3 regions of the Klebsiella scottii genome follow, and region 1 is predicted to be linked to each of the others. Evidence: riboswitches for the same ligand, from Rfam matches in the RefSeq annotation. Region 1 holds a riboswitch; each other region holds the start of a gene.
The links. Region 1 has a riboswitch for thiamine pyrophosphate ahead of thiM (hydroxyethylthiazole kinase). Riboswitches for the same ligand answer to the same signal wherever they lie in the genome.
Positions count from the first base shown of each region.

Region 2: linked by a shared signal. The riboswitch ahead of QFI97_RS15360 (TenA family protein) and the one ahead of thiM (hydroxyethylthiazole kinase) in region 1 are both predicted to bind thiamine pyrophosphate.
Region 3: linked by a shared signal. The riboswitch ahead of thiB (thiamine ABC transporter substrate binding subunit) and the one ahead of thiM (hydroxyethylthiazole kinase) in region 1 are both predicted to bind thiamine pyrophosphate.

Region 1 covers NZ_JARXNI010000020.1:439,411-449,983, forward strand. Annotated here, with positions in the region: gene QFI97_RS09835 (NCS2 family permease) at 1-770, opposite strand, end outside; gene QFI97_RS09840 (adenine deaminase) at 773-2,581, opposite strand; gene QFI97_RS09845 (LysR family transcriptional regulator) at 2,706-3,629, shown strand; gene QFI97_RS09850 (universal stress protein) at 3,666-4,088, opposite strand; gene QFI97_RS09855 (hypothetical protein) at 4,288-4,617, shown strand; TPP riboswitch at 4,969-5,065, shown strand; gene thiM (hydroxyethylthiazole kinase) at 5,100-5,876, shown strand; gene thiD (bifunctional hydroxymethylpyrimidine kinase/phosphomethylpyrimidine kinase) at 5,873-6,673, shown strand; gene QFI97_RS09870 (GntR family transcriptional regulator) at 6,715-7,461, shown strand; gene QFI97_RS09875 (PfkB family carbohydrate kinase) at 7,435-8,400, opposite strand; gene QFI97_RS09880 (ADP-ribosylglycohydrolase family protein) at 8,397-9,401, opposite strand; gene QFI97_RS09885 (nucleoside permease) at 9,398-10,573, opposite strand, start outside.
Region 2 covers NZ_JARXNI010000020.1:1,628,969-1,639,541, forward strand. Annotated here, with positions in the region: gene QFI97_RS15350 (hypothetical protein) at 1-158, opposite strand, end outside; gene QFI97_RS15355 (GGDEF domain-containing protein) at 305-1,543, opposite strand; TPP riboswitch at 2,227-2,328, shown strand; gene QFI97_RS15360 (TenA family protein) at 2,394-3,089, shown strand; gene QFI97_RS15365 (ABC transporter ATP-binding protein) at 3,086-3,814, shown strand; gene QFI97_RS15370 (ABC transporter permease) at 3,811-4,551, shown strand; gene QFI97_RS15375 (ABC transporter substrate-binding protein) at 4,579-5,514, shown strand; gene QFI97_RS15380 (diaminobutyrate--2-oxoglutarate transaminase) at 5,821-7,206, shown strand; gene QFI97_RS15385 (pyridoxal phosphate-dependent decarboxylase family protein) at 7,216-8,697, shown strand; gene QFI97_RS15390 (DUF4865 family protein) at 8,799-9,308, opposite strand; gene QFI97_RS15395 (LysR substrate-binding domain-containing protein) at 9,408-10,295, shown strand; gene QFI97_RS15400 (SDR family NAD(P)-dependent oxidoreductase) at 10,314-10,573, opposite strand, start outside.
Region 3 covers NZ_JARXNI010000017.1:154,966-165,538, reverse strand. Annotated here, with positions in the region: gene araB (ribulokinase) at 1-682, opposite strand, end outside; gene araC (arabinose operon transcriptional regulator AraC) at 1,020-1,865, shown strand; gene QFI97_RS01000 (DedA family protein) at 1,994-2,758, shown strand; gene thiQ (thiamine ABC transporter ATP-binding protein ThiQ) at 2,745-3,446, opposite strand; gene thiP (thiamine/thiamine pyrophosphate ABC transporter permease ThiP) at 3,430-5,040, opposite strand; gene thiB (thiamine ABC transporter substrate binding subunit) at 5,016-5,999, opposite strand; TPP riboswitch at 6,032-6,178, opposite strand; gene sgrR (HTH-type transcriptional regulator SgrR) at 6,239-7,894, opposite strand; gene sgrT (glucose uptake inhibitor SgrT) at 7,982-8,134, shown strand; gene QFI97_RS00970 (sugar efflux transporter) at 8,320-9,504, shown strand; gene aroD (type I 3-dehydroquinate dehydratase) at 9,543-10,298, opposite strand; gene leuD (3-isopropylmalate dehydratase small subunit) at 10,395-10,573, opposite strand, start outside.

The DNA.
Region 1 (10,573 bases):
GGCAGAAAGGCGATATTCAGCGCGCCGAGCATATCGACGTGACCGAGCACCGGCGTCAGCGAGTGCGGCATGGCGATAAAGCTGGTCGGCAGCCGGGTGACGCCGGCCGGGATCCCCACGAGGGTGGCAACGAGGATGGCCCACAGAATCGCGCCCGGAATGCGCCGCGCCTGCAGCGCAATGGCGAGAAACAGGCCGCACAGCGCCACCAGCGCGCCGGGGGCCAGGAAATCGCCGAGCATCAGGGCGTTGGTTTTCGCATTCGCCAGCACCAGGCCGGCGTTGCGAAAGCCGAGAACCGCCACGAACAGCCCGATGGAGGCCGTTAGCCCCAGCTTGATCGACTGCGGCACCGAGCGGGTCACTACCTCGCGCAGGCCGAATTTGGTCAACAGGAAAAACAGAATTCCGGACCAGCAGGCGATGCCGAGGCCGATTTGCCAGCCGATACCTTCGCTACCGGCCAGGGTGACGCCCACCAGCACCGATCCGCCGATGCCGGGGCCGACGATAAACGGCAGGTTAGCGTAGAACGCCATCAGCAGCGTTCCGGCGACGAAGACCAGAATCGTTCCGGTGGTAACCGCGCCTTTATCCATCCCGCCTACCGCCAGCAGGCCGGGAATAACCACCAGCAGATAGGCGGCGGCGAGAAAGCCGGTGACCCCCGCCAGGCACTCGGTACGCAGCGTACTGCCGCGTGAGTAGAGGGAAAATCGCCGTTCCAGCCAGCTGCCCCGGGTTGATGCAGGAAGTGTGTTGTCAGCCATTATCAGGCTCCGTGGTGATTATTGTTGTTGGTATGCTCCGGGGTTTCCCGGCAGGCTATCAGCGGGTCGACGATCCGGCGGGTGGTGCCGTCGGTCAAACCCAAATCGGTCAAATGCGGCCCGGCGTTACAGGCGAGGCAGGTTCCTTCGATGGCCTTAAACACCCTGTACGGCGGCTCCCAGTCGGCAATCTCGGCGCTCAGATCGCGCAGCTCGCGGAACTGGCGCGCAAGCTCCGCCGCCGGCAGGTCGGAAAGCATCCCGGCAATCGGCATGGCGACATGGGCCAGAATTTCTCCCCGCTGCGCCAGCGCCATGCCGCCGCCGGAGGCGATCAGCCGGTTGGCGGCCCGCGCCATCTCTTCGGCGTCTCGCCCGAGCACCACGAGGTTGTGCGAGTCGTGGGAGTAGCTGGTGGCAATCGCCCCGCGCAGCTCGCCCCAGCCCTCAAGCAGGGCAATCTGCGGCGTCGCCTGATGGCGCCCGTGGCGGTGCTTGACCCAAATCAGGCTGAAGCCGTCGGGCAGCTGGACGCTGCCGTCGCGGATCTGCACCTCAACTTCCCCCCACTGCGTAAAACGCGCGCCGCGAATATGCCGCAGGCGGGCGACGCCGTGGCGAATACCGCCGACCTTGAGGATAAAGTCGTCGGCGCTCAGCGGCGCAAGCTGCAGGGTATCGCGCGGCGGCGTGACGTCGGTGGCCGCAGGAATGGGCTGGCGCAGCTGTCCGTCCCGGGCAATCAGCTTCCCGGCGACATAGACCTCGCGCGCCTGCAGCTTATCCAGCGCGGGGAACACCACCAGGTCCGCGCGACGACCGGCGGCAATCAGGCCTAAATCATTGCGCTGCAGGCGGATCGCCGCGTTCAGCGTGGCGAAGCGCAGGGCATCGGTGGCCGGCAGGCCGTGCCCGATCAGCAGGTTTAGCAGGGCGATAATGCCGCCTTTTTCCAGCAGCATATCCGGCGGCACATCGTCGGTGCAGACGGTGATTTGCGAGGAGAGATGCGGCAGGGTTTTCAGCGCCTTGACGATATCCTCCAGCAGATAGGGGTGCGAGCCGCGAATTTGTAGCGTCAGGCCGGCGCGCAGTTTTTCCAGCGCATCCTCCGCCGAGGTGAGCTCATGATCGGAGGTGACGCCGGCGGCCAGATAGGCCTGCAGATCCGCGCCGTTCAGCCCGCGGGCGTGGCCTTCAATCAGCTTGCCGCTGTTGAGACCCGCCTGGACTATCTCCTGCATCCGCTCGCTGGCGTGCAGCACGCCGTGCATATCCATCACTTCCGCCACGCCGCGCACTTCCGGCCACGCCAGCATGGTGGTCATCTCTTCTCCGGCAAAATCCGCGCCGGACATCTCCAGCCCCGGCGTGGACGGGACGCTGGAGGGGGCGGCGACCATCACCTCCAGCGGCAGATTGCGGCTGGCGGCAACGGCGTAGCGCACGCCCTCCACGCCGAGAACGTTGGCCAGCTCGTGCGGATCCCAAAATACCGCCGTCGTTCCCTGGGCGAGGACGATTTCCGCGTAGCGCTCGGGAGGCAGATGGGAGCTTTCGAGGTGGACGTGGGTATCCATCAGCCCCGGAGAGAGGTATGCGCCCTGCAGGTCGCGGGATTCTGCGGCATCGCTGCGGCTACCGCGCGGGTGGACGCTGGCAATCATCTCTCCGACGATGCCGACGTCGGCGGCGCGGATTTCCCCGGTGACCATATCAACGATCTCTCCCCCGGTGAGTAAGAGATCGAACGGCAATTCGCCCCGGGCGGCCTGCACGGCGCGGCGGCGGTTTTCAGCACTGCTGGACATAACAACTCCGGCACAAGGATAATGGCGATACTCTAGGGGCACAGCAAACGTTTGCCCAGATGAATAAATTTATCGCCCGATAAGCTCGGGTTATTCTGCCTGCTCACTCTCAGCGATGGATAACATGACCGAACCGTGGCAGCGGCTGCCCGCGCTTTCTCTCAAGCAGCTACAGTATTTTGTTACCCTGGCGCAGCTGCGTCATTTTACCGATACCGCCAACCGGCTGGCCATCAGCCAACCGGCGCTGAGCAGCGCGCTGCGGCAGGTGGAGGCGGTGCTCGGCGGCAAGCTGGTGAACCGCACCGCCTCTTCGGTCACGCTAACCGAACTGGGCGCGGCGATCCTGCCCCACGCGCAGCGCGTGCTGAGCGTGGCCCAGCTGGCGTTTGATGATATGCGGCAGATTGTCGAAGCCGGCGGCGACGGTACGGTGCGCATTGGGCTGATGCCGTCGGTCAGCTCGCTGCTTTTTCCCCTGCTGCCGCAGACCCTGGCCGAGACCTTTCCGCGCCTGCGGGTCGAGTTTCACGATCGGGCCAACGACGCGCTGGTGCGCGAACTGCTGAGCGGGCAGATTGATTTCGCCGTGGGCGCCATCGACAGCTCGTTGCCCGCAGAGCTGCAGGTTTATCCGCTGCGCGAGGACCCGTTTGTGGCGGTGCTGCACGGCGACGATCCGCTCGCCAGCCAGCCGCATCTGCCGTGGAAGCTGCTGGCCGGTCGCGATATCGCGGTGTTCTCGAAAGGCAATATCCAGCGGCTGGTGGGGGCGCTGGCGGAGAGCCATCGCCTGACGCTGAATACGCGTTATCAGGTGGACTATATCGAAACGCTGTATGGCCTGGTGCGGTCGCGCCTGGCGATAGCCATTCTGCCCGAGCTCTATACCACCCATTTATGCGATCCGCAGCTGAAGATAGCCCAGCTGCAGCAGCCCGCGCTGAGCCGCACCGTGGCGCTAATGCGCGGGCCGCAGCCGCTACCGCCGCTGATTGAGTCCAGCTTCGCGTTGCTGCTGAGTTCGCTGCGGGAAGTGAATCCGTAATCAGCCCCACTCTTTCGGGGAGGCCGCAGCGGTGGGTCAGGGCAGGTGCTTAATCAGCACGTCCACGCTGAGGTGATTGATGTACTCGAGGGAGCGGGAAGCCATCACCCCCAGCAGGCGGTTGCGGTGGCCGGCAATAATCAAATCGATATTGCGCTGGCGCACGCACTCCTCGACGTCGGCAAAGCGGCGGGCGGTGACCAGCGCCAGCGTCTGCACCGGCAGGGCGACGGTGGTAGCCAGTTCGTTGAGCAGGGCTTTGGCCTGGATCACCTCCTGCGAGACGTCATCATCCATCAGGCTGTCGGAAACGTAGTTCAGCGCCCGATAGTCGGTACTGATATGGGCGATGGTTATCTTCATGGCGTTCTCTTCGGCCATTTTAGCCGCGTGCTGAAGCAGCGGAGCCCCGTCAATGCTGCTGTTAATCAGCACCAGCGCATGGTGATAAACGGACATAGCCCACCTCGGATGGTTATCTGCGCAAAACATTATTCCCACTGCTAATCTTGTGCCCGGGTAGCGGCGAAAGCAAATCGATATGTGCGTAAAAAGGGCAGGGAAATCAGGGCGGGAAGCGCATGTTCCGGGGGCTGGAAAACGGTAAAGCATCCCCCACGAGCGGCGGCGGGGTTAGTCCACTGGCAACCTGCCGTTGATGCAGTGGATTTTAGACGGTACAAACGACGACGCGATTATTAATGTCGGCCTGATTGTCGTCGTTCCAGCCTGCTTGATCGTATTAAAAATTACGGATTCGATAGCGCTATTCGGCATTATCTTAATGAGAAAAGAACGAATAAGATCAACTAAACCGGGCGGTTTCCCGTCCGGTTTTTTTTATGCCTGTGTTTTAGATTCAGCCCGGACCATGACCTCCACCAAATCCACCGCCACCACCACCACCACCGCCACCAGGCCCTTGCATCGGACCTCCGCCACCGCCTCCGCCACCTGGTCCCCACCAGGGCATGATACATCCGGATAAACTGGAGACACTTGCTACTACAAGCACGAAAAGGATTATTTTTTTCATCTTCAACTCCTGAACTGGAGTAGACAGATTATCATTCCGTTATGAATTTCTATTCAGCGTTTTCCTAAATCCAGAGTTGTCAATGACAATCTTCACATTTTCTACATTTTGTAGCTCATTATCTCGACATATCGCGATAGCGCCACCGGGGATGCCGCGTGTTTTGGTTTGCTCTTATGGTCCCCAGCGTGGGTCACTGGCGGGACGTATGCTGTTTTTAGAAAGGTTGTGTCTTTGACTTCCCGATGGCATTATCCTGATCAGAGATTAACGGAATGTTAATCGCAAGTTTTTGATTTTGAATTAAATGACTCGGGGTGCCCTTCCTTGTGAAGGCTGAGAAAAACCCGTACCACCTGATCTGGATAATGCCAGCGTAGGGAAGTCAGAGACCGCAAGGTCGTTGCTTCTTCATCGCCTGGCTGGAGCAAACGATGCAAGCTGAGCAACTGAACCCCGCGCATATCGCGCATCTGCGACATCTTTTTCGCCGCCATTCCCCCCTTATTCACTGCATGACCAACGACGTGGTGCAGACTTTCACCGCCAACGTCCTGTTGGCGATTGGCGCTTCCCCCGCGATGGTGATTGACCCGCAGGAGGCAGGCCAGTTTGCCGCCATTGCCGATGCGCTGTTAATTAATGTCGGAACCTTAACCGTCGACCGCGCCGACGCCATGCGGGCGGCTGTCCGCAGCGCGCAGCAGGCCGGCAAGCCGTGGGCGCTGGACCCTGTTGCGGTCGGCGCGCTCACTCTGCGCAGCGAATTCTGTCGCGATCTGTTAACCCTGCAGCCGGCCGCCATTCGCGGCAATGCCTCGGAGATTATGGCCCTGGCGGGGATGAGCGGCGGCGGGCGCGGGGTCGATACCACCGATACCGCGGCGGCGGCGCTGCCGGCCGCCCAGGCGCTGGCGCGTCAGCTGAATACGGTGGTTGCGGTGACCGGTGAGGTGGATTACGTCACCGACGGCCAGCGCACGCGCGCCGTAAGCGGTGGGGATCGCCTGATGACCCGCGTTGTTGGCACCGGCTGCGCCCTGTCTGCGGTAGTTGCCGCCAGTACGGCGCTTCCCGGCGACCGGCTGGAAAACGTCGCGGCGGCCTGCGGCCTGATGAAGCTGGCGGGCGGGCTGGCGGCCCGTCAGGGCGGCCCGGGCAGCTTTACCCCGGCGTTCCTTGATGCGCTGTACGAGGAGGACCATCAATGAAGCGGATTAACGCCTTAACGATTGCCGGCACCGACCCCAGCGGCGGCGCGGGGATTCAGGCCGATCTTAAAACCTTTTCCGCCCTCGGCGCCTACGGCTGCTCGGTGATCACCGCGCTGGTGGCGCAGAACACCCGTGGCGTGCAGTCGGTGTACCGCATCGAGCCTGATTTTGTTGCCGCCCAGCTGGACTCGGTGTTCAGCGACGTCCGTATCGATACCACCAAAATTGGCATGCTGGCGGAAACGGATATTGTCGAAGCCGTGGCCGAGCGGCTGGCGCGCTACCGGATCGCCAACGTGGTGCTGGATACGGTGATGCTGGCGAAAAGCGGCGATCCGCTGCTGTCAGCCTCGGCGGTGGCGACGCTACGCACCCGGCTATTGCCGCAGGTTTCGCTGATAACGCCAAACCTGCCGGAGGCCGCGGCGCTGCTGGATGCGCCCCACGCGCAGAATGAAAAAGAGATGCTTGAGCAGGGCCGGGCGCTGCTGGCGCTGGGCTGCGGCGCGGTGCTGCTGAAGGGCGGTCATCTGGACGATGCCGAAAGTCCGGACTGGCTCTTTAGCGCCGAAGGCGAGCAGCGCTTCACCGCCCCGCGGATCAGGACCAAAAATACCCACGGCACCGGCTGTACGCTCTCCGCCGCGCTGGCCGCGCTGCGTCCGCGCTACCACGATTGGGGACAAACGGTTGCCGAAGCCAAAGGTTGGCTCTCAGCGGCGCTGGCGCAGGCGGATTCGCTGGAAGTGGGGCAGGGGATTGGTCCGGTGCACCATTTCCACGCCTGGTGGTAAGCCTGATATACTGACGCCAGATTTCAGTCAGGAAAAGACAAATGGAACAGGCGCATACCCGGTTGATTCACCAGCTCGTTGAACGCATGGCCGCGACGGATAACGCGCCGCTGTATATCAGGTTTGCTGACACCATCAAGGACGCCGTGCGCAGCGGCTGGCTGGAGAACGGTAATATCCTTCCCGGCGAGCGCGATTTGAGTCAGCTTACCGGCGTATCGCGTATCACCGTGCGCAAGGCGCTGCGGACGCTGGAAGATGAAGGCGTGGTTACGCGCGCCCAGGGCTACGGCACCCGGGTCAACAATATTTTCGAGTATTCGCTGAAAGAGGCGCGCGGCTTTACCCAGCAGGTTGTGCTGCGGGGTAAAAAGCCCGACACCCTGTGGGTCAATAAGCGGATCGTCAAATGCCCGGAGGAGGTCGCGCAGCAGCTGGCGATTGCCGCAGGCAGCGACGTGTTTATGCTCAAGCGCATCCGCTACGTGGATGAAGCGGCGGTATCGCTTGAGGAGTCGTGGGTTCCCGCGCATCTTATCCACGACGTCGATGCGATCAGCGTCTCGCTGTACGACTACTTCCGCAGCCGGCAGATCCTTCCCCAGCGCACCCGCTCCCGGGTCAGCGCCAGGATGCCGGACGCCGAGTTTCAGTCGCATATTCAGATGGATAGCGCGATCCCGGTGCTGGTGATTAAACAGGTTGCCCTCGATCAGCACCAGCACCCTATCGAATACAGCATTAGCTACTGCCGCAGCGATCTATACGTCTTTGTGTGCGAGGAGTAGGGTTTCGCGATCCGGGGCGCAATCGCCGCCCCGATGACCCACCACCCACGCCGCCACGGCATTCCCCAGCGTCACCGCTTCTTCCAGGCTCCAGCCGGCGGCTAATCCGGCCAGGGTGCCCCCCGCGTGGCTGTCCCCGGCGCCGATGGTATCGACGACCGTCGCCGGGAAGGCTCGGGCCTGTCCGCTCGCCTGCGGGCTGAAAAACCACGCGCCTTCTTTATCCAGGCGGACGATCAGCGGGGCGCGGTACTTTTTCAGCCACCCGGCGCCGAACTCGCTCACCTCAGCGGAGAAGCCGTTAGCCTCGGCGGCAATCTGCGCCTCCTGACGGTTAACGGAAACCAGCGGCTTCAGCGCCATCAGGCGCGCCATTAGCGCCTCGGGGATATCGGCGATTCGCGGACCAAAATCGATAAACGGCGTGACGTCACTCTGCTTCTCCAGCCACGCCACCAGCCGCTCGCCGCTGGGGGAGGCCAGCTGGTAGCCGGAAAGATACACCAGGCCGTTGAGCCCGACATTGAGCGGTATGAGCCAGTCGTCGCACCAGCGGTTTTCGACGCCGCTGAAGGACATAAACGTGCGCTCTCCGTCCGGCTCCACCAGCGCCAGGCACCAGCCGTTGTCGCCGCTGGCGCGGGTTATCACGCTGGTTATCCCCTCCTGCGCCAGGCGATTGCGGATAATTTCCGCCCACACGCCTTCGCCGATGGGCAGCGCGTTTTGCGCCGCGATGCCCAGCCTTTTTAGCGCCACCGCAATATTCAGGGCGCAGCCGCCGACGTTCACGCTCTGCTGCTGCAGTTCGATATCGCAGCCGCGCCACGGCAGGGCGTAAGCGTCGGCAATCACGTCGATCACCGCGGCCCCGATAACCGTCACCGGCCTGACGGCGGTGAGGGTCGCGAGCTTATCGCTCAGCTGACGGCTATTCATTGCGCCTCCCGCTGCCGGCGGTAGCGGCCGAGGGCGTCGGCGTAGCGCGTGAAGTCCAGCTTATTGACCTCGTCCAGACGCGCTTTGAGCCGGCTATCGATGGCTGATATGCCGTTTATCGCCCCGCAAATGGCGGTGGCCATCGCGCCGATGGTGTCGGTATCGCCGCCAAGGTTCGCGCAAAGTACGGCGCAGCGGTTAGGGTCGGCTGCGGCCAGCTCAACCATCGCCACGGCGCAGGGCACGGATTCGATGGTGCTGGTTCCGGCCCCCACCAGCTGATAAAGCTGCTCGCAGGCGGACTCGACTCCGCCCGCGCTGCGTACGGTGCGTAATGCCAGCTCAATGCGCAGGGCCAGCGAGGCGCTAAAGGTCGTGGTACGCTGCTGCTGGGCATGATGGGCGATGGCAGGAAGCGCATCGGCGATGGCGGACCAGCTTGCGCCGTCGACGGCGCGCGAGATGGCCCAGGCGATGACCGCGGCGCCGGCGATGGCTAAATCAGATTTATGCGTCGGGCTGGAGGCGGCGGCAACCTCGTCAATAAAGGCGTCGAGGTTGCCGGTCGGCAGCAGGCATCCCAGCGGCGAGGCGCGCATGGCCGCGCCGTTGGTCACCCCGTTATTCTCCAGCTCGCTCACCGGCGTGCCGCTGCGAATGGCCTTTAAGGCGATTTTTGACGTTGGCCCGAGGACGTTCTTATTAAAGGCGTCAAACTCCTCCGCCCAGCGGAGGATGTGGCGGCCGATGGTATCAGGAACAATCCGGCCGTCGCATTCGATGATGGCATCGGCGAGGCACAGGGCCATCGAGGTGTCGTCGGTGAACTCGGCCTCGGCAAAGTAACAGGCGGCATTATTTTCCGCCGGTCCGGGCAGGAAACGGTCGATCCAGCCAAAGTGGGCCTTAACCCGCGATCTTGGCCAGAGCTCCGACGGCATGCCCATCGCATCCCCTAACGCCTGCCCGTAAAGGGCACCGAGAATACGTTCTGCTTTCATTTGACTTCCTCTTGTGTAAGCGCAGCATCCTGCGCGTCGATCTCAATGGTGGTGATGTCTTTATCCGACTCGCGGAAGAACACCATGAACAGAACGGCGATAACGGCAATCATTATGGCGCCGAACGTCCACATTCCCGCCCAGTTAAAGGTATGACCGTTAACCGGCGATGAGTAGGCAAACATTTTCTCCATCATCACCCCGCCGAGGCGGTAGCCCAGCAGGCTGCCGAACCCCTGGCAGCAGAGGGTGATTAGCCCCTGCGCGGCGTTGCGCATCGCCACCGGCGCCTTTTTATCGACGTAGATGTAGGCGGTGACGTAATAGAAGTCGTAGCTGACGCCGTGCAGCAGAATACCGAGGAACATCAGCGTATAGGTGAAATAGTTATCTGCCGCGCCGTAGACGAAAAAGCCGTAGCGAATGGCGGCGGTAATAAGACCAAGCAACAGAACCTTTTTAATACCAAAGCGCTTAGTGAAGAACGGCAGCGCCAGCATAAAGAAGATTTCAGAGAACTGGCCGAGGGTCATCCAGCCGGTGGCGTTTTTCATCCCCGATTCGCTGAGATAGCCGTTGGCAAAGATGTAATAGAAGGCCAGCGGCATGGCGAAGAGGAACGAGCAGAAGAAAAAGACGAGGAAGTTCCTGTCGCGCAGCATGATCAGCGCGTCCAGTCCCAGCATCACCTTGAGGCTCAGTTTGCCGGTACTCTTCGGCGGCGTATCCGGCAGGCACAGCGCAAAAATCCCCAGCACCAGCGAGCTGCCCGCGGCGATCAGCAGCGGTACGTTGGTGGGCGAGATGTCGCCCAGGCCGAGCATTCCCGGTAAGAAACCGCACACCAGCCCGGAGCCGATCCAGCCGATGGTCCCCATCACCCGAATGCGCGGGAAATCGCGTTCGACGTCGGCGACGTTGGAAAACGCGATGCTGTTAGTTAGGGCGATAGTCGGCATGTAGGTGAGGGAGTAGGCCAGCAGCAGCGGGAAGAAGCCGCTGAAGGTGGTCTGCTGAGCAGCGAAGTACATCAGTATCGCCCCGGCAAACATCAGAATCGCCAGCACTTTTTGCGCAGAGAAAAAGCGATCCGTCAGAGAGCCAACCAGTACCGGAGAGAGAATGGCGGCAATGGCGGTACAGGCATAGGACCAGCCAATTTCGCCGGCGCT
Region 2 (10,573 bases), 1.2 Mb from region 1:
TTAACCCCAAGAATGGCCGGCAGCAGCGCGTTCCACAGCGACATCACCACCAGCCCGAGTATCGCGACGATCGCCACGCCAACGATCAGCGGTTTGCCCATCCGGTGGCGACCAAAGCCGCAATGACGGCGGTTTTCATGCATATCTAAATTTCTCATCTTCTTGCTACCTCATGACTGTCGTGAAAAGTGACTGCTGATGAGGTAGACGAATGAGCCGGAGAAATATTGCTAAGAATTTAAAAAAAACGGCTAAATATATTTATGCGGCGAATATTTTATTGCGGGGCCCATCGCGCCGCGCCTCAATATTTTTCCACCAGGTGCAGCTTCACCTGGTTTCGCCCTTCTTTCTTCGCCGCATACAGCGCCTTATCGACGCGATTGAACAGCTGGTCGATCTCTTCATCATCCTGACGATCGGCGACGCCGATGCTGACGGTAACCGGGCTGGGATGATCCGGCATTTGATGGCCGCTAACCGCAAGGCGAATGGTTTCCGCCATTTGCAGCGCCATCGCGATGGAGCGTTCGGGAAGAAATAACAGAAACTCCTCGCCTCCCCAGCGATATATTTTGTCCTGATGCGTCACCGTCGATTCAAGGATCCGGGAAATCGCCAGTAAAACCTCATCGCCTTTCTGATGGCCGTAGCTATCGTTAATGGCCTTAAAGTTATCGACATCAACCAGCAGCAGGCAGAAGCCGCCAGCTGTAAACGAAGCGGAATCAACGATGCGATAAAACTCACGCCGGTTAAGCAGACCGGTCAGCGGATCGTGCGAAGCTGAAAACTCAAGCTCGCGCCTTAAATGCACCTCTTCGGTTACGTCATGCACGATGCAGAGCATCAGGCGAATATTGTATAGCACCACCGGACCGGCGTAGGTTTGAACGTGGCGAATGGAGCCATCGGCGAGAATATGGGTGAAATTGAGCGGCTTATGGCCTCCAGGCAGGCTTGCGACGTTGCGCATGATCGGCAGAACATCGCGGCCCAAAGTATTAATCTGCCAGGTATGCTTCGCCCGCATTTCATCCGAGGTGTAATTATAAAAGCGCAGCGCGGCAATATTGGCATCAATAATTCTGCCGTCCCGGTGAGGATCGATTAATAACATGGGCGCGGAGTTGGTCATAAAAAAGCGGGAGAAAAAACCGTTACTGCGCCGCTGGTAATGCCGGGAGGAGGTATTGATAGACTCATTTTGCTGCAGCAGCTTTACCGCTTCGAAGAGAATCAGCGTGTCATATTCTTCTGATTTAATCAGCGTGGTTTTACAGTAAATCGAGGTCTGGCCGTCGGCGGAATTAATTGTCCAGACTTCAAAAATCTCGGCAATATTTTTGCAGTAATAGAGGTAATTCTGCAGGCTCACTTCCGGGCAGGTGGAGAATGTCCCTTTGCGCATCTCATCCAGCGACATATCGCCGCTGAGGGTTCTGGAGGCCTGGTTGCTGTAGAGGATGCGCTCTTTGAAAGGATGAACCACCCAGACGGGGGTGGCTAACAGGTCGAAAATAATTAATTCTTTTAATAGCATGCCGCCCTCCACCCTCTATACATCGTCTATCTGTAATCCAGTCACATGAGCATTTATCGCCTGCTGGCGCAAAATCAAATTAATCAGAGAGTTCAAAGGGATGACGCAGAAGCGCCAATTATAGACCCATTTTTAATCACAGACGGTGTCTGAGCAGGCAAAAAACGTGACTCACCGCTCCCGACCAGCATTGGTACCTATTATTCAATTCATTTCAAATGGAGAGAGGAAACCAACAGAGTTAGTCGTATCTTTTCTGTCCATCTTCTGCGGGTCACTTTACCTCTTTCCGCGAGCTTTTTCTCTCGCCGGACGCCTGTTTTTCTCTGCGTTCAAGGGGCTGCCCGGCGCCAGCTGCTGCCGGGGGAATAGCGGCTTCATGCACTCTCCAGGCGATATGGTTTTTTACTCCCCAGGTCACTGAAGAATAATGGCTTTCAGCCTATGAGAATATATAGTACGCGCCGCGGAGGTCCCCACTGCCGGCGGCCGGTTTTCGCCTTACTTTTAGATAAAAAAGCGCGATAAATCACACTAATTAGCTATAAAAATTTCCCTGCCCGTGGCCGTCGTGCACTTTTCAGCTAATGACCACGTGACACCGTCACTTAAACGGAGCGCAATCCCCTGGCGCAATGACCCGAAGCCGGGATTGTAATCAAAAAGTGAATGCCGTATAACATGGCCCTACCGAGGGGTGTCCCGTGAGGGCTGAGATGGCGTAAGCCGAACCCTTTGAACCTGATCTGGGTCATGCCAGCGAAGGGACGGGTCGGCAATTTTGCCAGTTTTCCGCCATTGCCTGTTCATACTTCTGCACGCCCGGATCTCCCCTTAATCAGGAGGTCCTGTGATTCTTCCCGCATTTACTCAAGGTATCTACGGTCGTCTGCGCCAGCAGGCGGGACGCGACTGGCAGCACTACGTCGCCCATCCCTTTTTACATCAGCTGGCTGACGGCACCCTGCCCGAACGCGCATTCCGCCGCTACCTGACGCAGGACTATCTGTTTTTGATCCACTTTGCCCGCAGCTATGCCCTGCTGGTCAGCAAGCTGCGCACGCTGCCGGAGATGCGCGCCGCGGCGGCCTCGATGAACGCCATCCTCAGCGAGCTGCCGCTGCACGTCGGCTACTGCGCCGGCTGGGGGCTGGATGAAGCGATCATGGCCGCCGAGCCGGAGGCGTCTGAGACGGTCAACTACACGCGCTACGTGCTGGATATCGGCCACTCCGGCGACGCCCTGGATCTGCTGGCCGCGCTGATGCCCTGCGTGGCCGGTTACGCAGAAATTGGGCTCGGGCTGCTGCATAGTCCGCAGACCCGCCTGAGCGATAATCCCTACGCCTCGTGGATCCGCAACTATGGCGACGAAGGCTATCTCAACGGCGTCAACGCGGCGATCGCCCTGCTGGAAACCCTCTGGCAGCAGCGCGGCGGCGAGTCGAGATTCGCTGAGCTCAGCGCCATCTTCACCACCGCCACGCGGCTGGAGGCCAACTTCTGGCAGATGGGGCTGAATGCGGTAACGGAGGCGTCGGCGTGACTCCCCCGGCCATCCACGTCCGGGGACTGGGGTTACGCTTCGGTTCGCGGGTCGTTTTTGAGGATTTATCGTTCGATATCCCCGGCGGGCAGTGGGTCTCCCTGCTGGGCGCCAGCGGCGCCGGAAAAACCAGCCTGCTGCGCATCATCGCCGGCCTCGCGGCGCCGACGTCCGGCCAGGTCTACGCCAGCGACGGGCTGCCCGTGGCGAAACGGCTGGCGTGGATGGGACAGAAGGACCTGCTCTATCCATGGCTGAACGTGCGCGATAACGTAGCGCTTGGCGCGCGCCTGCGCGGGGAGCGCGTTGACCGTTCGCGCGTGACAACCTTATTACGCCAGGTCGGGCTGGAGCAGTGCGCCGACGATCGCCCGGCGTCGCTCTCCGGCGGAATGCGTCAGCGCGCGGCGCTGGCCCGCACGCTGTATGAAGACCGCCCCGTGGTCTTAATGGATGAACCCTTCTCCGCCCTCGACACCATCACCCGCACGCGTATTCAAACCCTGGCGGCTGAGCTGCTGGCCGACCGGACCGTGGTGCTGATTACCCACGATCCGATGGAAGCCTGCCGCCTGAGCCACCGTCTGCTGGTGCTCGCGCCGTCCGCGGGCGGGATCGACGATTCGCACCATTTGTCTGGCCTGCCGCCGCGGGCGGCGGACGATCCCGCGCTGCTTGCCAGCCAGGCGGAACTGCTGCAGCAACTGATGAGGGCCGACGGATGAGGGGCAAACTCCTGCGCGGCCCGGTGGTGTTTGGCGGCCTGCTGCTGGTCTGGTGGCTGGTGACCCGCAGCGGGATCCCCGCCTTTCTGCTGCCTTCGCCATCGGCGGTCGCCGGCGCCCTGTGGCTCAACCGCGCGTATCTGGGCTGGCATACCCTGGTGACGCTAAGCGAAATTCTCAGCGGACTGCTGCTCGGGGTCCTGCTCGGCGTGGTGCTGGCGCTCTGCATGATCGTCTCGCCGCGGCTGCAGCGCTGGCTGATGCCGCTGGTGCTGACCAGCCAGGCCATCCCGGTGTTCGCTCTCGCCCCTCTGCTGGTGCTGTGGTTTGGCTTCGGAATGAGCGCCAAGGTGATGATGGCGGTGCTGGTGATCTTCTTCCCCGTCACCTCCGCGTTCTTTGACGGCCTGCGGCGGGTCAATCACGACTATCTCGATCTGGCCCGCACGATGGGCGCCTCCTTTGGCGCACAGCTGCGCCACGTGCGGCTGATGGCCGCGCTGCCGGCGCTGGGGTCCGGCCTGCGGATGGCCGCCGCCGTCGCGCCGATTGGCGCCATCATCGGCGAATGGGTGGGCTCAGCCGAAGGGCTCGGCTACGTCATGCTCAACGCCAACGCCCGGCTGCAGACCGACATCTGCTTTGCGGCCCTGTTTATTTTAGTGCTGCTGACCGTCCTGCTGTGGCTGGCGGTCGACGCTTTCTTGCACCGGCTGATCGACTGGACGCCGGAATAATGACCTGTACGGATAATAAGGAATACCATGAATAAACGTATTTTTGCCGCGATGGCCCTCAGCGCGGCTATCAGCGCACACGCTGCGGCGAACGAGAAGCTAACCCTGGTGCTGGACTGGTATATCAACCCGGATCACGCGCCGATTATGGTTGCGGAACAGATTGGCGCCTTTAAAGAACAGGGCCTCGACGTCAAAATCATTCCGCCATCCGACCCGGCGCTGCCGCCGCGGCTGGTGGCCGCTCGCCAGGCCGACCTGGCCATAACCTACCAGCCGCAGGTGCATTTTTTCGCCGATGAGGGCCTGCCGCTGGTGCGCGTCGGGACGCTGATTAACTCGCCGTTAAACACTATTATTGCGCTGGATAAGAGCATCAAAACGCCCGCCGACCTGAAGGGGAAAAAGGTTGGCTACTCGGTGAGCGGCATCGAACAGGCGACGCTGGCAACTATGGCGCAGTCGGCGCATATCGATCCGCAAAGTATCAAGCTGATCAACGTTAACTTCCAGCTGACCAGCGCCCTGCTTGCTGGCCAGGTCGACGCGGTTATCGGCGGCTACCGCAATATTGAGGCGCTGGAGCTGAAGCTGCAGGGCAAAGAGCCGCAGGTCATGAACGTAGAGGATTACGGCGTGCCGGCCTACGACGAGCTGGTGATTGTCGCCAACCGGGATGAAGCGCACGCGGCGAAAATCAAAAAATTCCTCGTCGCGCTGCAAAAAGGCGTGACCTGGCTACGCGCCCACCCGCAGGAGACCTGGCAGGCCTTCGCCGCCGCTCACCCGGAGCTGAATACCGAGCTCAACAAGCAGGCGTGGCTGCAAACGATACCGCTGTTCGCCACCGATCCGGCGGCGCTTGATAAGCCGCGCTACGAAGCCTACGAACAGTTTTTGTTTAACAATAAGTTGGTTAAAAAAATCACACCTTTATCGCAGTACGCTATCGAACTGCGTTGAGTAACCTTACCGCTGGCGGAACTATTTCCGCCAGCGGCGTCAGCGAAGCGGTAATAAAACAGGGTAAAATCCTACACTAATAATTACACTTTTTATGGTTTTATGAACGTTAAAATAACGGATAAAAATCAGCCATTTATCATTAAATTTAACAATGTAAAAATAACGTAAAAATAGCGCAATAAATAAAACGTTGAATGCGGATTTAAAAAGCCATATATTGTGCGCGCTTTATGAATGGCGATTCATTTTCTTAAACCAATTATTCAACCAGGGTTCAACCGTAACGCTGGTTGTGGGAGTGATATGATGACGGATAAAGTCCGTATTGATACTTTAAGTGCAGATTTATTGGACGCAAACAACGAAACCTTTTTGGCCCGTCAGGCCGAATTCGAATCGAACGTCAGGAGTTACCCGCGCAAGCTGCCATTGGCCATTACCAAAGCGGAAGGCGTATGGCTGACCGATGCGGATAACAAACAGTACCTGGACTGCCTTGCCGGTGCTGGAACCCTGGCTCTTGGTCATAACCATCCTGACGTGCTGCAGAGCATCCAAAGTGTCATTACCAGCGGCTTGCCGTTACATACCCTCGATCTGACAACTCCGTTAAAAGATCGCTTCTCCGAATACCTGCTCTCTTTATTACCGGGCGAAGGTAAAGAATACTGCCTGCAGTTCACCGGCCCGTCCGGCGCTGACGCCGTTGAAGCGGCGCTGAAGCTGGCGAAAAAATACACCGGCCGTTCTTCGGTCATCAGCTTCTCCGGCGGCTACCACGGGATGACCCACGGCGCGCTGTCGGTGACCGGCAACCTGTCACCGAAAGAAGCGGTTAACGGCATGATGCCGGAAGTGCAGTTTATGCCGTACCCGCATCAGTACCGCTGCCCGCTGGGCATTGGTGGTGAAGCCGGCGTGAAGGCGCTGACCTACTACTTCGAAAACCTGATCAACGACGTTGAAAGCGGCGTGCGTAAGCCTGCGGCGGTGATCCTTGAAGCCGTTCAGGGCGAAGGCGGCGTGAACCCGGCGCCGGTCGAGTGGCTGCAGCGCATCCGTAAAGTGACCCAGGAGCACGGCATTCTGCTGATTATCGATGAAGTCCAGGCCGGCTTCGCGCGTACCGGTAAGCTGTTCGCCTTCGAACACGCGGGCATTGAGCCGGACATCATCGTGATGTCCAAAGCCGTAGGCGGCGGTCTGCCGCTGGCCGTTCTTGGTATCAAGAAGCAGTTTGACGCCTGGGAACCTGGTCACCACACCGGCACCTTCCGCGGCAACCAGCTGGCAATGGCAACCGGCCTGACCACCCTGCGTCACCTGAAAGAGAACGACATCGCCGGTAAAGTTGCGGCCCAGGGCGAGTGGCTGAAAGGCAAGCTGGCCGAAATGCAAAAACGCTACCCGGTCATTGGTCACGTTCGCGGTCTCGGTCTGATGATCGGCATCGAAATCGTTAAGCCGAACGAAGCTCAGGATCACATGGGCTGCTACCCGGCAGACGGCGCGCTCTCTGCCCTGCTGCAGAAAAAATGCTTCGAAGCGGGCCTGATCCTTGAGCGCGGCGGCCGTAACGGCTGCGTCCTGCGCCTGCTGCCGTCGCTGCTGATCAGCAACGCTGAGCTGGAGATTTTCTTCGACAAATTTGAACAGGCCCTGCTGGCCGCCGGCGTAAAACCGGTCTGAGTGGAGTAAGTGACCGCCATGTCCCAATTGAATCCGATCCTTGCCGGTTCGCCGCAGAGCATTGAGGCGTATCAGCAGGTTATCGCTCAGACCAGCCAGGCCGTCGCGCAGTGGCTCAAGCAGCCTGAGATGTATCAAGGCAAAAGCGTCGCCGAGCTGCGCGAGCGCATTACCCTTGAGTTCACCGAACAGGGTCTGGGCAACCAGGCGGCGATTGAACGTGCGATCGAGTACTTCCTGAAAGACAGCCTGTCGGTGCATCACCCGCAGTGCGTGGCGCATCTCCACTGCCCAAGCCTGGTGGTAAGCCAGGCGGCGGAAGTGCTGATTAACGCCACCAACCAGAGTATGGACTCCTGGGACCAAAGCCCGTCGGCCACCATCATTGAGATGAAGCTGATCGAATGGCTGCGCGCCCAGGTGGGCTACCGGGCAGGCGACGCCGGCGTTTTCACCAGCGGCGGCACCCAGAGTAACCTGATGGGCCTGATGCTGGCGCGCGATGCTTTCTTCGCCCGCCAGGGGCACTCGATTCAGCAGGATGGTCTGCCGGGCGATATCCGCAAATACAAAGTGTTCTGTTCTGAAAACGCCCACTTCTCGGTGCAGAAGAACATGGCGCTGATGGGCCTCGGCTACCGTTCGGTCACCCTGGTCAAAACCGACCGCTTTGCGCGCATGGACGTCGAAGATCTGAAGGCGAAAATTGCCGAAGCGCAGGCCAACGGCGAGCAGATCATGGCGATCGTGGCGACGGCAGGCACCACCGACGCGGGGGCTATCGACCCGCTGCGCGTGATTGCCGGCATTGCGGCGGAGCATCAGATCTGGCTGCACGTGGATGCGGCCTGGGGCGGCGCGCTGCTGCTTTCCGGGCACTACCGCGATTACCTGGACGGCATTGAGTGCGTGGACTCCATCACCCTGGACTTCCACAAGCAGTTCTTCCAGACCATCAGCTGCGGCGCGTTCCTGCTAAAAGACGCGCGCCACTACGAGCTGATGCGCTATCAGGCGGCCTACCTGAACTCCGAGTTCGATGAAGAAAACGGCGTACCGAACCTGGTGTCCAAATCGCTGCAGACCACCCGCCGCTTCGACGCGCTGAAGCTGTGGATGGCGCTGGAAGCGCTGGGGCAGAAACAGTACGCGGAAATTATCGATCACGGCGTGACGATGGCGAAAAACGTCGCTGAATACGTTGCCAGCCAGCCGACGCTGGAGCTGGTTATGGAGCCGCAGCTGGCGAGCGTGCTGTTTCGTTCGCGCCCGCAGCAGACGGCGGGCAGCGACGATGCGGCTATCGCCCTGCTTAACCAGCGCATCGGCGACGCGCTGCTGGACTCCGGTCGCGCCAACGTCGGCGTCACCGAGCACAACGGCGTGACCTGCCTGAAGCTGACGCTGCTCAACCCGATCGTCACCCTCGATGACGTCAAGGTGCTGCTGAATCTGGTTGAACGCACCGCCCAGGAAGTGCTGGCAAAGTAAGCTGAACTCCCGGACTGCGGCGCCTGCGCCCGATCCGGGATAGCGGCCCTTGCCGCCCCGCCTCCTCCCGAAAGCCGATAACTCACCTTATCGGCTTTTTTTTACGCCTCTCCTCGCGCAACGTAGCCGATGCGATAACTCTCTCCTTCATCCGAGGGCGCATCGCCAAAGCTGACCTCCAGCAGCTGCCAGCGGCTCAGGTCCCATGCGCAGAGCTGCCCCTGCAGATCGAGGTTTGCCAGATCGCTAAACGGAGCGATGGCGCGCTTTTTGACGCTCAGCCAGGACTTATCCATCACCTCCCCGACCGCCGGGACGCGCAGCGCCAGCCAGCTTTCGATCCGCGGCCAGCCAAAGTCTGCGCACAGGCCGGCAAACCCCGGACTCTGCAGAAAGCGCGCCATCGCCTCTGCGTTTTGCCAGACGTACAGCGGAGCATAGCGGTTCTCCTTTATAGCCCCGGCGCGGTCATCGCTGCGAGAGTAAAGGTACGTTTTAAATAACAGGCCGGGAAAGCCGTCCAGCTTTGCGCCGCCGTGGCGAATGCGGCGCTCAATAATCGACATGTCATAGTCAGCGGGCAGCGTAAAGCGATACTGCATAACGATCATGGTAACTCCGGAAGGTAATGTTGACGTTGAGCCCAGTGTGATGCCACAGTATCTTCCTGAAAATCGAATAATTCAGGAGTCATCATCCTGAATAAGAGGATGATTATGGAAAAGCTTACTCCGGCGCTGGATCTCGATGCGCTACGCACCTTTGTCACCGGGATCGAGTGCGGCAGCTTTGCCCAGGCGGCGGTACGTCTTTCGCGCTCAACCTCCGCGGTCAGCGCTCAGCTTAAGAAGCTGGAGATGCAGTGCGACGCCGGGCTGGTGGTGAAACAGGGTCGTCACCTGGCGCTCACCGCCGAGGGAGAAAAGCTGATGGGCTATGCCCGGCGCATGCTGGAGCTCAACGATGAGACCCTACGCGCTCTAAAAGGCGAACGGCTTACCGGTGAGATCCGCATTGGGATGCAGGAGGATTTTGGCGAATCCCTGATGCCGGGGATCCTCGGCCAGTTTAAACGTCACCACCCGCAGCTGCGGATCGTCGCCAGAGTGGACCGCAATCTCCCGCTGCGCCAGGCGCTGGCCGAACGCACGCTGGATATGGCGCTGCTCTGGCAAACCGACGATAGCGGCCCAACGTTGGGTCAGTGCCAGCTGGAGTGGATTCATCATCCGGACCTCGACGTCGCCGCCCTGCTGGCCGCGGGCGAGCCGCTTCCGCTGGTGATGTTTGAAAGCCCGTGCCTGATGCGCTCAAGGGCTATCGCCGCTCTCGACGCGGCCGCCATTCCGTGGCAGGTGATGTTTGTTAGCCATAGCCTCAGCGGCGTCTGGGCGGCGGTGCAGGCCGGATTAGGCCTGACGGTCAGAACCAAAATCGGCATGCCGGAGAATCTGCATGCCGCAGGCGCCCTGCTGCCATCCCCCGGCGCCCTGGCTATCGGTCTCGAAGAGAATCCGCTTCAGGCGCGGAATACCGCCGCCTGCGCGATGCTCGGACAGCTGATGGCCGAGGCGCTGGGCGGGCTGACGCTCAGGTGACAACGTCACGCGAAGGCGTCAGGCGCGGTAGCGCGGCGCCGGTTCCGACTGCGCGAAGCCGGGCAGCATCGCCTGGCGCGCCGCGTTCAGGGCCCCCCACTGCGTTTCATCGTGCAGCGGCGGAATGGTGACTAATTCGCGGCGGTCGAAACCCACCAGCGCCGCATCCACCAGTTTATCCACCTCCATCAGGCCGGGAATGGCATCAACGTCCTGGCCGCTGCGCTGCCAGATCTCGGTGCGGGTCGCCGCAGGCAGCACCGCCTGGACGTAAATCC
Region 3 (10,573 bases), on a different contig from region 1:
GGTCGAGCTCGTCGAAGAAGCTGGCCGGCGGCAGACCGCCCCAGTCGGCGTGCCACAGCGATTTATGCCCGGCGCTGCAGCGGCCGCGACGAATATCCTGCGGGCGGGTGGTCGCGGAGAGCAGCGCCGGAACCCAGTCGCACAGCTCAATCCATGAGGCCGCGGCCTGCGCAACGGCGCTATCCTGACGGGTGACATGGAGGATCTTGGCCCAGAACCATTCGCTGGAGTAGATGCCGCCGATGTAGCGGGAGTAGTCCTCTTTGCCCGGCTGGTGGCACAGGCGGGTGATGGCTTCCGCCTCTTCTACCGCGGTATGGTCTTTCCACAGCACGAACATCGCATTCGGGTTGTTGGCGAACTCTTCCCGCAGGGCCAGCACGTTGCCGTCGGCATCGACAGGCGCCGGCGTCGAGCCGGTGCTGTCAACGCCGATACCGACGACGGCGGCGCGCTGCCCGGGGCTCAGCAGCGCCAGCACGCTTTTCAGCGCGGCTTCCATTGATTCAATGTAATCACGCGGGTGGTGGCGGAACTGATTATTCGGGGCGTCGCAAAATAGCCCCTCCTGCCAGCGTGGGTACCACTCTACGCTGGAGGCGAGCTCTTCGCCGGTGGCGCATTCCACTGCCAGAGCGCGAACTGAGTCACTACCAAAATCGAGGCCAATCGCAATTGCCATGCTGTTACTCCATGCTAAAAACCATTCATGGTGAAACAGTAGATATCCTCGGGAAAAACCGTCAGGCCGTATTCGCTAATCTTATGGACTATATTGCTATGTCATCGCAAAGTGTGACGCCGTGCAAATATTCAATGTGGACTTTCCTGCCGTATTTATAGACACTTTTGTTATGCGTTGGAATGGCTTACATTGAGCGGTGTCGTCGATTTTTGCTGAAATCAGGCGGGTTTTAATTCGAATTTCAACCCGCATCCCATTACGGGAAGCGCGCTTAGGGATAAAATAACGAATATGGACAATTGGTGTCCAGAGCCTCTCCGGGAGAGCTGAGTTTATGGCTGAAACACAAAACGATCCTTTGCTACCGGGCTACTCTTTTAACGCCCACCTGGTTACGGGGCTGACGCCGATTGATGCGGATAGCTATCTGGATTTCTTTATTGACCGCCCGCTCGGCATGAAAGGTTTTATTCTTAATCTGACGATTCGCGGTGAAGGGGTGATCAACAACCAGGACGAACAGTTTGTCTGCCGGCCTGGCGATATTTTACTCTTCCCGCCGGGGGAAATTCATCACTACGGCCGCCACCCTGATGCCCGCGAGTGGTATCACCAGTGGGTCTACTTCCGCCCGCGGGCCTACTGGCACGAATGGCTGAACTGGCCGACGATTTTCGCCCACACCGGATTTTTCCGTCCCGATGAGCAGTGGCAGGCGCGCTTTGGCGAGCTTTTCGGCCAGATCGTCGACGCCGGACAGGGGGCCGGGCGCTACTCTGAGCTGTTGGCGATCAATCTGCTGGAACAGCTGCTGCTGCGGCGCATGGAGGCCATTAACGAATCCCTGTACCCGCCGCTGGATAACCGGGTCCGCGACGCCTGCCAGTACATTAGCGATCACCTGGCGGACAGCCATTTTGATATCGCCAGCGTCGCCCAGCACGTGTGTCTGTCGCCGTCGCGGCTGTCGCACCTGTTCCGCCAGCAGCTGGGCATCAGCGTGCTGGGGTGGCGGGAAGATCAGCGCATCAGCCAGGCCAAGCTGCTGCTGAGCACCACGCGAATGCCCATCGCCACGGTGGGACGCAACGTTGGCTTTGAAGATCAGCTCTATTTCTCGCGGGTATTTAAAAAATGCACCGGCGCCAGCCCGAGCGAATTCCGCGCAGGATGTGAATAAAACGTAAATAAAGTGAAATGATGCCCCGGAAAATTGTCACAACCAGTAAACTATTCAGACAATTGATGGCTTGACGAAGGCGCGACGGCTCTGGAGAATCCGTGCTTCGTTTTTAAACCGGGCACACTATGCAAGCATTGCTGGAACATTTTATCACCCAATCCACGGTCTACTCGCTGATAGCCGTGATGCTGGTCGCCTTTCTTGAATCGCTGGCGCTGGTGGGGCTGATACTGCCGGGTACGGTGATGATGGCCGGGCTGGGCGCGCTGATCGGCAGCGGTGAGGTTAACTTCTGGCAGGCGTGGCTGGCGGGGATCGTCGGCTGTTTATTCGGTGACTGGATTTCATTCTGGCTCGGCTGGCGGTTTAAAAAACCGCTGCATCGCTGGTCGTTTATGAAGAAAAACAAAGCGCTGCTTGATAAGACCGAGCACGCGCTGCACCAGCACAGCATGGTCACGATCCTGATCGGGCGCTTCGTCGGGCCGACGAGACCGCTGGTGCCGATGGTTGCCGGAATGCTTGACCTGCCGGTCGCGAAGTTTATTCTGCCGAATATTATTGGCTGTCTGCTGTGGCCGCCGCTCTACTTTTTACCAGGCATTCTTGCCGGCGCGGCCATTGATATTCCCGCCGATGAGAACAGCGCCAGCTTTAAGTGGCTGCTGCTGAGCGCCGCGCTGCTGGCGTGGCTGGCCGGTTGGCTATGCTGGCGACTGTGGCGTAGCGCGAAAACAAGCGATCGTCTGACCCGACTGCTGCCGCGTACGCGTCTGCTGTGGCTGACGCCGCTGGCGCTGGCGCTGGCGGGCGTGGCGTTAACCGTGGCGATTCGCCACCCGCTGATGCCGGTCTATCTCAATATTCTGCACCAGGTTATCGCGCGCTGATCCCTAACAGATGGGAGGCGCTGCTGTTGCCGCTTAAGAGCGCATCGGTGGCGCCATCCCAGGCGATACGCCCGTCGGCCACCACCAGCGATCGCGGGGCGATGCGGGCCGCATCCTCCACGCTATGCGACACCATCAGCAGCGTCAAATTCCGGCGCTGGCAAACCTCTGCGACCAAAATCAGCATCTCCTGGCGCAGCGCCGGATCGAGCGCGGAAAACGGCTCATCCAGCAGCAGTACCGGCTGCTCGCGCACCAGACAGCGCGCCAGCGCCGCCCGCTGCCGCTGACCGCCGGATAGCTCGCCGGGAAGCCTCTCCAGCAGGGAATCAAGGCCCATCTGTTCGGCAATAGCCTGCAGACTGGCGTTTTGCCCGGCGCTCAGCTTAAGCCCGGGGTGCATGCCAAGGCCGATGTTCTGGCGGATGGTGAGATGGTTAAAGAGGTTATTTTCCTGAAACAGCATTGATACCGGGCGACGGGCGGGCGGCGTATCGGTATGCGGCTGACCGTCGATGACGATGCTGCCGCTCGCCGGCGGCAAAAAGCCGGCGATCAGATTCAGCAGCGTGCTTTTCCCCGCCCCGCTGGGGCCGAGTACCGCAATGCGTTCGCCGCGCTGTACGGAGAGGGTGAAACGCATCGGCAGGTGCTGGTACAGCCAGGTTACATCATTCAGTTTTAACATCACGCCCCGGTAGCTTCTCAATCACGGTAAAGAGGACAAAGCACAGCGCCAGCAGCAGCAGGGCGGTAACGGCACCGTCCTGGCTACGATAGGCGCCAATCTGCTGATACAGATAGAACGGTAGGGTGCGGAAATCGTCGTTGCCGAACAGCGCCACCACGCCGAAATCACCGATCGAAAGCACGCAGGCAAAGGCCAGCGCCTGGGCCAGCGGGCGCTTCAGGGCGCGAAGCTCTACGACCTGCAGGCGGGTAAAGCCGCTCATCCCCAGCGATTGGCAGAGCATGCCGTAGCGCACGGCGACGTCGCGCATCGGGTTTTCCAGCACCTTCAGCGCATAGGGGATCGCCATCAGCGCATTGGTGAAGATAACGATGCCGTCGGCGGAGTCGGGCAGGCCAACGCTATTATTGAGCAGTAAAAAGAAGCCGGTCGCGAGCACAATTCCCGGCATGGCGAGGATCAGCATTCCGCTGAGCTCCAGCGCCTGGCCGGCCAGCGGGCGGCGGCGGATGCGCAGCTCGCGGCTGCTCCACAGCAGCATCATCGTCAGAATAACGCTGAGTATGCCGGCGGCCAGCGCGATGCGCAGGGAGGTCGAGAAGGCTTGCCATAGCGCAGGCTGGGACAGCACCCGCGGCAGATTGTTATTCAGGCCATCGATGACGACCGCCAGCAGCGGCGGCAGCAGCAGCAGCAGCGCGATCGCGATGAGCACGAAATCGGTCAGGCGGCTGTGCAGGCGATCGTCAGGGTCGCGCCAGCCGCGAACGTGGGTCACGCCGATCGCCAAGGCCTTGCTCAGGCGCTGGCTGAGCAGCACCAGCCCGAGGCAGCAGCTCATCTGGATCAGCGCCAGCATCGCCGCGCGAGCCGGGTCGTAATCAAAGCTCAGCGCCTGGTAGATCGCCAGCTCGATGGTAGTGGCCCGAGGGCCGCCGCCAAGGGAGAGTACGGTAGCGAAGCTGGCGAAGCAGAGCATAAAGATAAGCGCCGCCACCGGAGGAATTTGCCGCCGCAGCCACGGCCACTCCACGAAGCGGAAAAAGTGAAAGCCGCGCATGCCAAGCTGGGCCGCAATTTGCCGCTGTTCGCCGGGAATATTCTCCAGCGCCTGCAGCAGCAGGCGGGTCGCCATCGGCATATTGAAGAAGACGTGCGCCAGCAGAATTCCCTGCAGCCCGTAAGGGGAGAAATCCCACCGCCATCCCAGCGCGCTAAAAGCCGCCGCCAGCCAGCCCTGACGGCCGTAAACGCTCAGGATGCCAAATACCGCCACCAGCACCGGCAGGATAAGAGTCATCGCGCACAGGCGCAGCAGCAGCGTGCGGCCGGGAAAGCGGCGCCGGTAAAGGGCGCGGGCAAGAAAAATAGCCGGCACCACCGAAAGCAGCGCCGAGAGAAACGCCTGCCAGAAGGAGAAGCGGACGACGTGCCAGAGATAGCTGTCGCGAACGATCGCCAGCCAGGCCGCCTCCGGCGCGCTGCTCCAGAGCGCCAGAAAAGCGGCCAGCGCCACTACGACCAGCACGGCGGCGGCCGTCAGGCCCGGCAGCAGCCAGCCGATAGTTAGCGGCTGACGGCGCGTTGCCATGCGTTAATCCAGTTCTGTCGTTCGCCAGCGACCTGCTGCGGAGTGAACTCCAGCGTGGTCTGCGGTTTGACCAGCGCGTCAAAGCCGGCAGGGAGCGTCACCTGGGTGACCGGGTACATCCAGTTGCCCGCCGGAATCGCATTCTGGAAACCCGGAGAGACCATAAACTTAAGGAACTTCTCCGCCAGCTCCGGCTGCTTGCTGGCCGCGGTGCGGGCCGCCACTTCGACCTGCAGGTAGTGGCCTTCGCTGAAAGCGGCCGCCGCGTAGTTATCTTTTTTCTCTTCGATAATGTGATAAGCCGGAGAGGTGGTATAGCTCAGCACCAGATCGCTTTCCCCCTTCAGGAACAGGCCGTAGGCCTCGCTCCAGCCCTTGGTCACGGTGACGGTTTTCGCCGCCAGCTTCTCCCAGGCCTGCGGGGATTTGTCGCCGTACACTTTCTGCATCCACAGCAGCAGGCCGAGGCCCGGCGTGCTGGTGCGCGGATCTTCGTAGATCACCCGCCATTTCCGATCGCTCTCAACCAGCTCTTTCAGGCTTTTTGGCGGATTTTTGAGCTTGTTTTTATCGTAGACGAAGGCGAAATAGCCGTAATCAAAGGGTACGAAGGTATCGTTGTTCCAGCCGCCAGGGACCGTAAGCGCGTCGGTCGGCACGTTGCTTTTGGCGAACAGCTTGCTTTGCGCCGCCGCTTCCAGCAGGTTGTTGTCCAGTCCGAGGACCACGTCGGCTTTGCTGTTTTTGCCTTCCATGCGCAGGCGATTCAGCAGCGAGACGCCATCTTCCAGCGCCACGAACTTCAGCTCGCAGCCGCAGTCGGCTTCAAAAGCCTTTTTGACGGCCGGGCCTGGGCCCCAGTCCGCAGAAAAGGAGTCGTAGGTATAAACGGTGAGAACGGGTTTAGCCAACGCGGGAGCGGCGACCAGCACCAGCAGCGGGAGTAATTTTTTCAACACTTTGCACCTCACAAAAAAGGGGTGGCAAAGGATTTTGAGTGAGCCTCAAATCCCTTCGCCGGCGTTATCCGGATCAGGTTCGACGGGTATTTTCTCAGCCCAGACGCTTCATCGTTCAGGCTGCCTTGATGCAGCCTGAACGATATCGCGTATGTTTATTAGCACCCCGTTGAGAACGGCGACCAGTGTAATGATTTTGTTAGCTGACCGAAAGTGCTTCCGCGCCAGGTGGCAAGGCTCTAGGGTTCCGGCGGCGCAAACCACGCCGATTTAAAATCAAACCAGCCGAGGGTGTTCATTCTCACACCGCGCATGCTGCGCTGGCCCTGGATCATCAGCCAGTGGTGGATCAGTGGCACGATCGTTTGATTAGCCAGCAGCTGCTGACTCCAGGTTGCGGGGTTTAACTCGCCCGCATGCCAGCGGCCGGCATCCTCCTGCCAGTCAATCGGGATGCAGTGGCGAATGAGCGGAACTTCATAAAGCCAGGCGAACAGGGAAAAGTCGATCGGCAGGGTAAAGTTGGCGCTGTTTAGCCAGATATCGCTGACAACCTCGCCGCGATGCCATTCCGCGTATTCCAGCTCCCGAATCTCCAGCCTGACCTGATGTTCGGCTAACAGCGTCGCCATAATGCCGCCGATCGCGCGATGCTCAATATGGTCCTGGTAATAGGTCAGCGTCACCGACTCCAGGCCCGCGGGCTTCTCGCAGGCGTGGCTGCGCGCGTGGTGCCAGCGCGGCAGCAGGCCGTAGGCCGGGAACCAGTTGCCCTGGTAATGTTCGCCCGCGTGATAGAGCAGGTTCGCCGGCTGGAACAGATAGCTCAGCCACTGGCGTACGGCTGCATTGGCGCCAAGCGGGCTGCGGGAATCAAACAGCAGGTAGTAGCAGCCTTCTTCCAGACGACTTTCGACGGCTTTCTCGCTCTGCGTGGTGCCCTGCAGGGTTAAGCCGCCGTTCGACTCTTCGCCAATCTCCGGCAGCACCCAGACGTTGACCTCGTCAATTAATGCCCGATAGCCGAAGTAGTCGTCGAAGGCATGGATCTTTAGCTGATTTTGGTTATTGCGCGCCACCGCATAGGGCCCGGTACCGATCGGCATCGCGGAGTAGTTCTCCATCGACTGCCATTCGCGCGGCAGTATCACCGCGGAAACCTGGCCCAGCAGCCACGGCAGCCAGCGATCCGGCTGGGTCAGATGGATATCCAGCGTCCAGGCGGTAGGCGAGACGATGCGCTCAATATGGGAGTAGAGCGGCAGGGCGTTGCTGCGCTGCAAAGAGGCGATCACATCCTCCATTTCCAGCTCGCGGCCGTGGTGAAAGTGGATGCCGGGACGCAAAAAGAAGCGCCAGTGGGTGGGAGATAGCTGCTGCCAGTGGTGGGCAATATCGGCTTCCAGTTCCCCATTTTCCTCATTTACCCGCGTCAGGGCGCTGAAGATTTGCCGGGCGATATGGTTTTCCGAACGGCGCAGAGCGCTGCCGGGGAGCAGATTTTTCATCGGCCGGTAGTAGAGCACGCGCAGAATATGCCGCCCCTGGCGAAAGCTCCGTCCGAGATGAGAGACCAGCATCTGGCGCACGGCGGCCTTATCGCCGACCAGCTGCACCAGCTGATCGATGCGATCCTGCTCCAGCAGATCTTCCGCCCGCTGCTGCTGCAGCGCCAGGCCGGTGTAAAGGAAGGCCAGCTTCGATCGCTTACCGCGTCCCGCTTCCGCCTCCCAGGTTAGCCAGCCGCGCTCTTCCATCATGTTCAGCAGGGTTCTCATATGGCGGCGCGAACAGCTTAGCATCTCCGCCAGCTCGTTGAGCGTCGTCTCCTGCGACCTGCCTTCGCAGCATTGCCATAAGCGGATGAACTGTTGTTGCAGACGGGCGGAAGACATAAAAGGGGAACTCCTGATGAAAACTCAGCAATTTATTAATCCCTATATTAGGCCAATAATAGATTCCGATGAAGCGAGGAGATGAATATGATGAGGTCAACCGCTAAGCAGTTCTACCAACGCTACTTTTCTGCGACGCAGGATGCGTCATGGCTAGCCCGCCTGATGGCAGGACGACAGCAGGAAATACTCGGCGAGCTGATGCAGTGGGGAGTTACGTCACCGACCTCTGAGCGTTAACTTGCAGACATCATGTGTGACTGAGTATTGGTGCGTACCTGTCGTCTTTCACGTTCCCGGCGTTGCCGCGGTCCGCTCATAATGGCCGCCTGCCTGTAACCTGAAATCGATTGAGTATAAAATCACCCGCCAGCAGATGACTTCTGCTGGCTTTTTTCGTTTTCTTCGCGTGCTAAGGACATGACATGCTGTGGTTAATGACAATGGGGCGGCGGCTTAACGGCGTCTACGCGGCTTTTATGCTGGTCGCTTTTATGATGGGGATTGCCGGCGCGCTGCAGGCCCCGACGCTCAGCCTGTTTCTCAGCCGCGAAGTAGGTGCGCAGCCTTTCTGGGTCGGGCTGTTTTATACCGTTAACGCCATTGCCGGGATCGCGGTCAGCCTGGCGCTGGCGAAGCGATCCGATAGCCAGGGCGACCGCCGCCGGCTGATTATGTTCTGCTGTCTGATGGCCGTGGGCAACGCGCTGCTGTTTGCGTTTAATCGCCACTACTTAACCCTGATTACCTGCGGCGTAATGCTGGCATCCATCGCCAATGCCGCGATGCCGCAGCTGTTCGCCCTGGCGCGGGAGTATGCCGACAGCTCGGCGCGGGAAGTGGTGATGTTCAGTTCAATCATGCGCGCCCAGCTGTCGCTGGCGTGGGTTATCGGCCCGCCGCTGGCCTTTATGCTGGCGCTGAACTACGGCTTTACCACCATGTTCTCCATTGCAGCCGCTATTTTTGTGATTAGCCTGGCGCTGATCGCCTGTAAGCTGCCGTCGGTGGCGCGGGTGGAGCAGCCTTCGGAGGCGGCAGGCGCGGTGGCGCAGGCCGGCGGCTGGCAGGATAAAAACGTGCGTATGCTGTTTATCGCCTCGACGCTGATGTGGACCTGCAACACCATGTACATCATCGATATGCCGCTGTGGATCAGCAGCGATCTCGGCCTGCCGGATAGCCTGGCCGGGATCTTAATGGGCACCGCGGCCGGGCTGGAGATCCCGGCGATGATCCTTGCGGGCTACTATGTCAAACGCTGGGGCAAGCGTAGCATGATGGTCGCCGCCGTGGCCGCCGGGGTGCTGTTCTACGCCGGGCTGATCCTGTTCCACGACCGCACGGCGCTGCTGGCGCTGCAGCTGTTTAACGCGATTTTTATCGGTATTGTCGCCGGGATCGGCATGCTGTGGTTCCAGGACCTGATGCCGGGACGCGCGGGAGCGGCCACCACGCTGTTTACCAACAGTATTTCCACCGGCGTAATCCTGGCCGGCGTGCTGCAGGGGGCGCTGTCGCAAAGCTACGGCCACGCCAGCGTTTACTGGGCGATTGCGGCGATTTCGCTGGTCACCCTGTTTTTGACCTGCAAAGTTAAAGATATCTAGCCCGTTACCCGCTCGCGGAGCGCCGCGGGCGGCAGGATTCAGGAGAGGATATCGATCGTTTCCCGCAGCTGCCGGATGGCGATTTGCCCCGGCGCGGAGGCCTGGCCCGCGCTGCCGAACGTCATCGCTGAGCCAAACAGTCGCCCGGTAACCCGGCTGATGCCGCCCATTTTGCCCATCGACATGGTGATGATCGGGCGGGTAGCGTACTTCTCTTTCATGGACAGCGTGGCGGAGAGTAGCGTCAGCACATCCTGCGGAGATTGCGGCATGACCGCTATTTTCGGCAGGTCGGCGCCCAGCTCCTGCATGCGGCAGAGGCGGCGAATAATCTCTTCCTCGGGCGGCGTCTTCTGGAAATCATGATTGCTGACGATCGCCTTAACGCCGGCGGCATGGGCATCGTCGATCAGCGATCGGATCTGCGATTCATCGTTGAAGAGCTCAATATCAATCACCTCGACCAGCCCGCTGAGCGCGACCTGACGGTTAAGCGCAAAATAGTCCGCCTCGTCGAGCTGCGCCTCGCCGCCCTCTTTTTGGCTACGGAAGGTGAACAGCAGCGGCGTATCGGCGAGGATCTGGCGAATGTCAGCCAGCGCCAGCATTACCTGCTCGCTTTCGCCAACCTGCGCAAAGCCGTCGGCACGCCATTCGATAATATCGGCGTCGACCTCCGCCAGCGCCCGAGCACGGGCCTTCAGCTCATCGAGGGTTTGGCCCATCAGCGGAACGCAAATGTGGGTTGAACCTTCCTGGAAGGTGATGTTCTTCACCGTAACGGTTGTCGTCATATCAGCGCCTGTGCGTATTTCCTGAGGCCTTCTGTCGCTGAGAAGGCATAAAAAAATGCCCGGTCAGTGGACCGGGCAGGGGAGCCGCTGGCGGCTTTAGTTCATAAAGGCCGGCTGCTTATTCTCGTAGGCGGAGATCGCCTCTTCGTGCTGCAGCGTCAGGCCGATGCTATCGAGGCCGTTAAGCATGCAGTGGCGGCGGAAGGCGTCGATTTTAAAGCTGTACGACCTGTCGCCCGCTTTAACCACTTCGGCTTCCAGATCCACCTCGAACT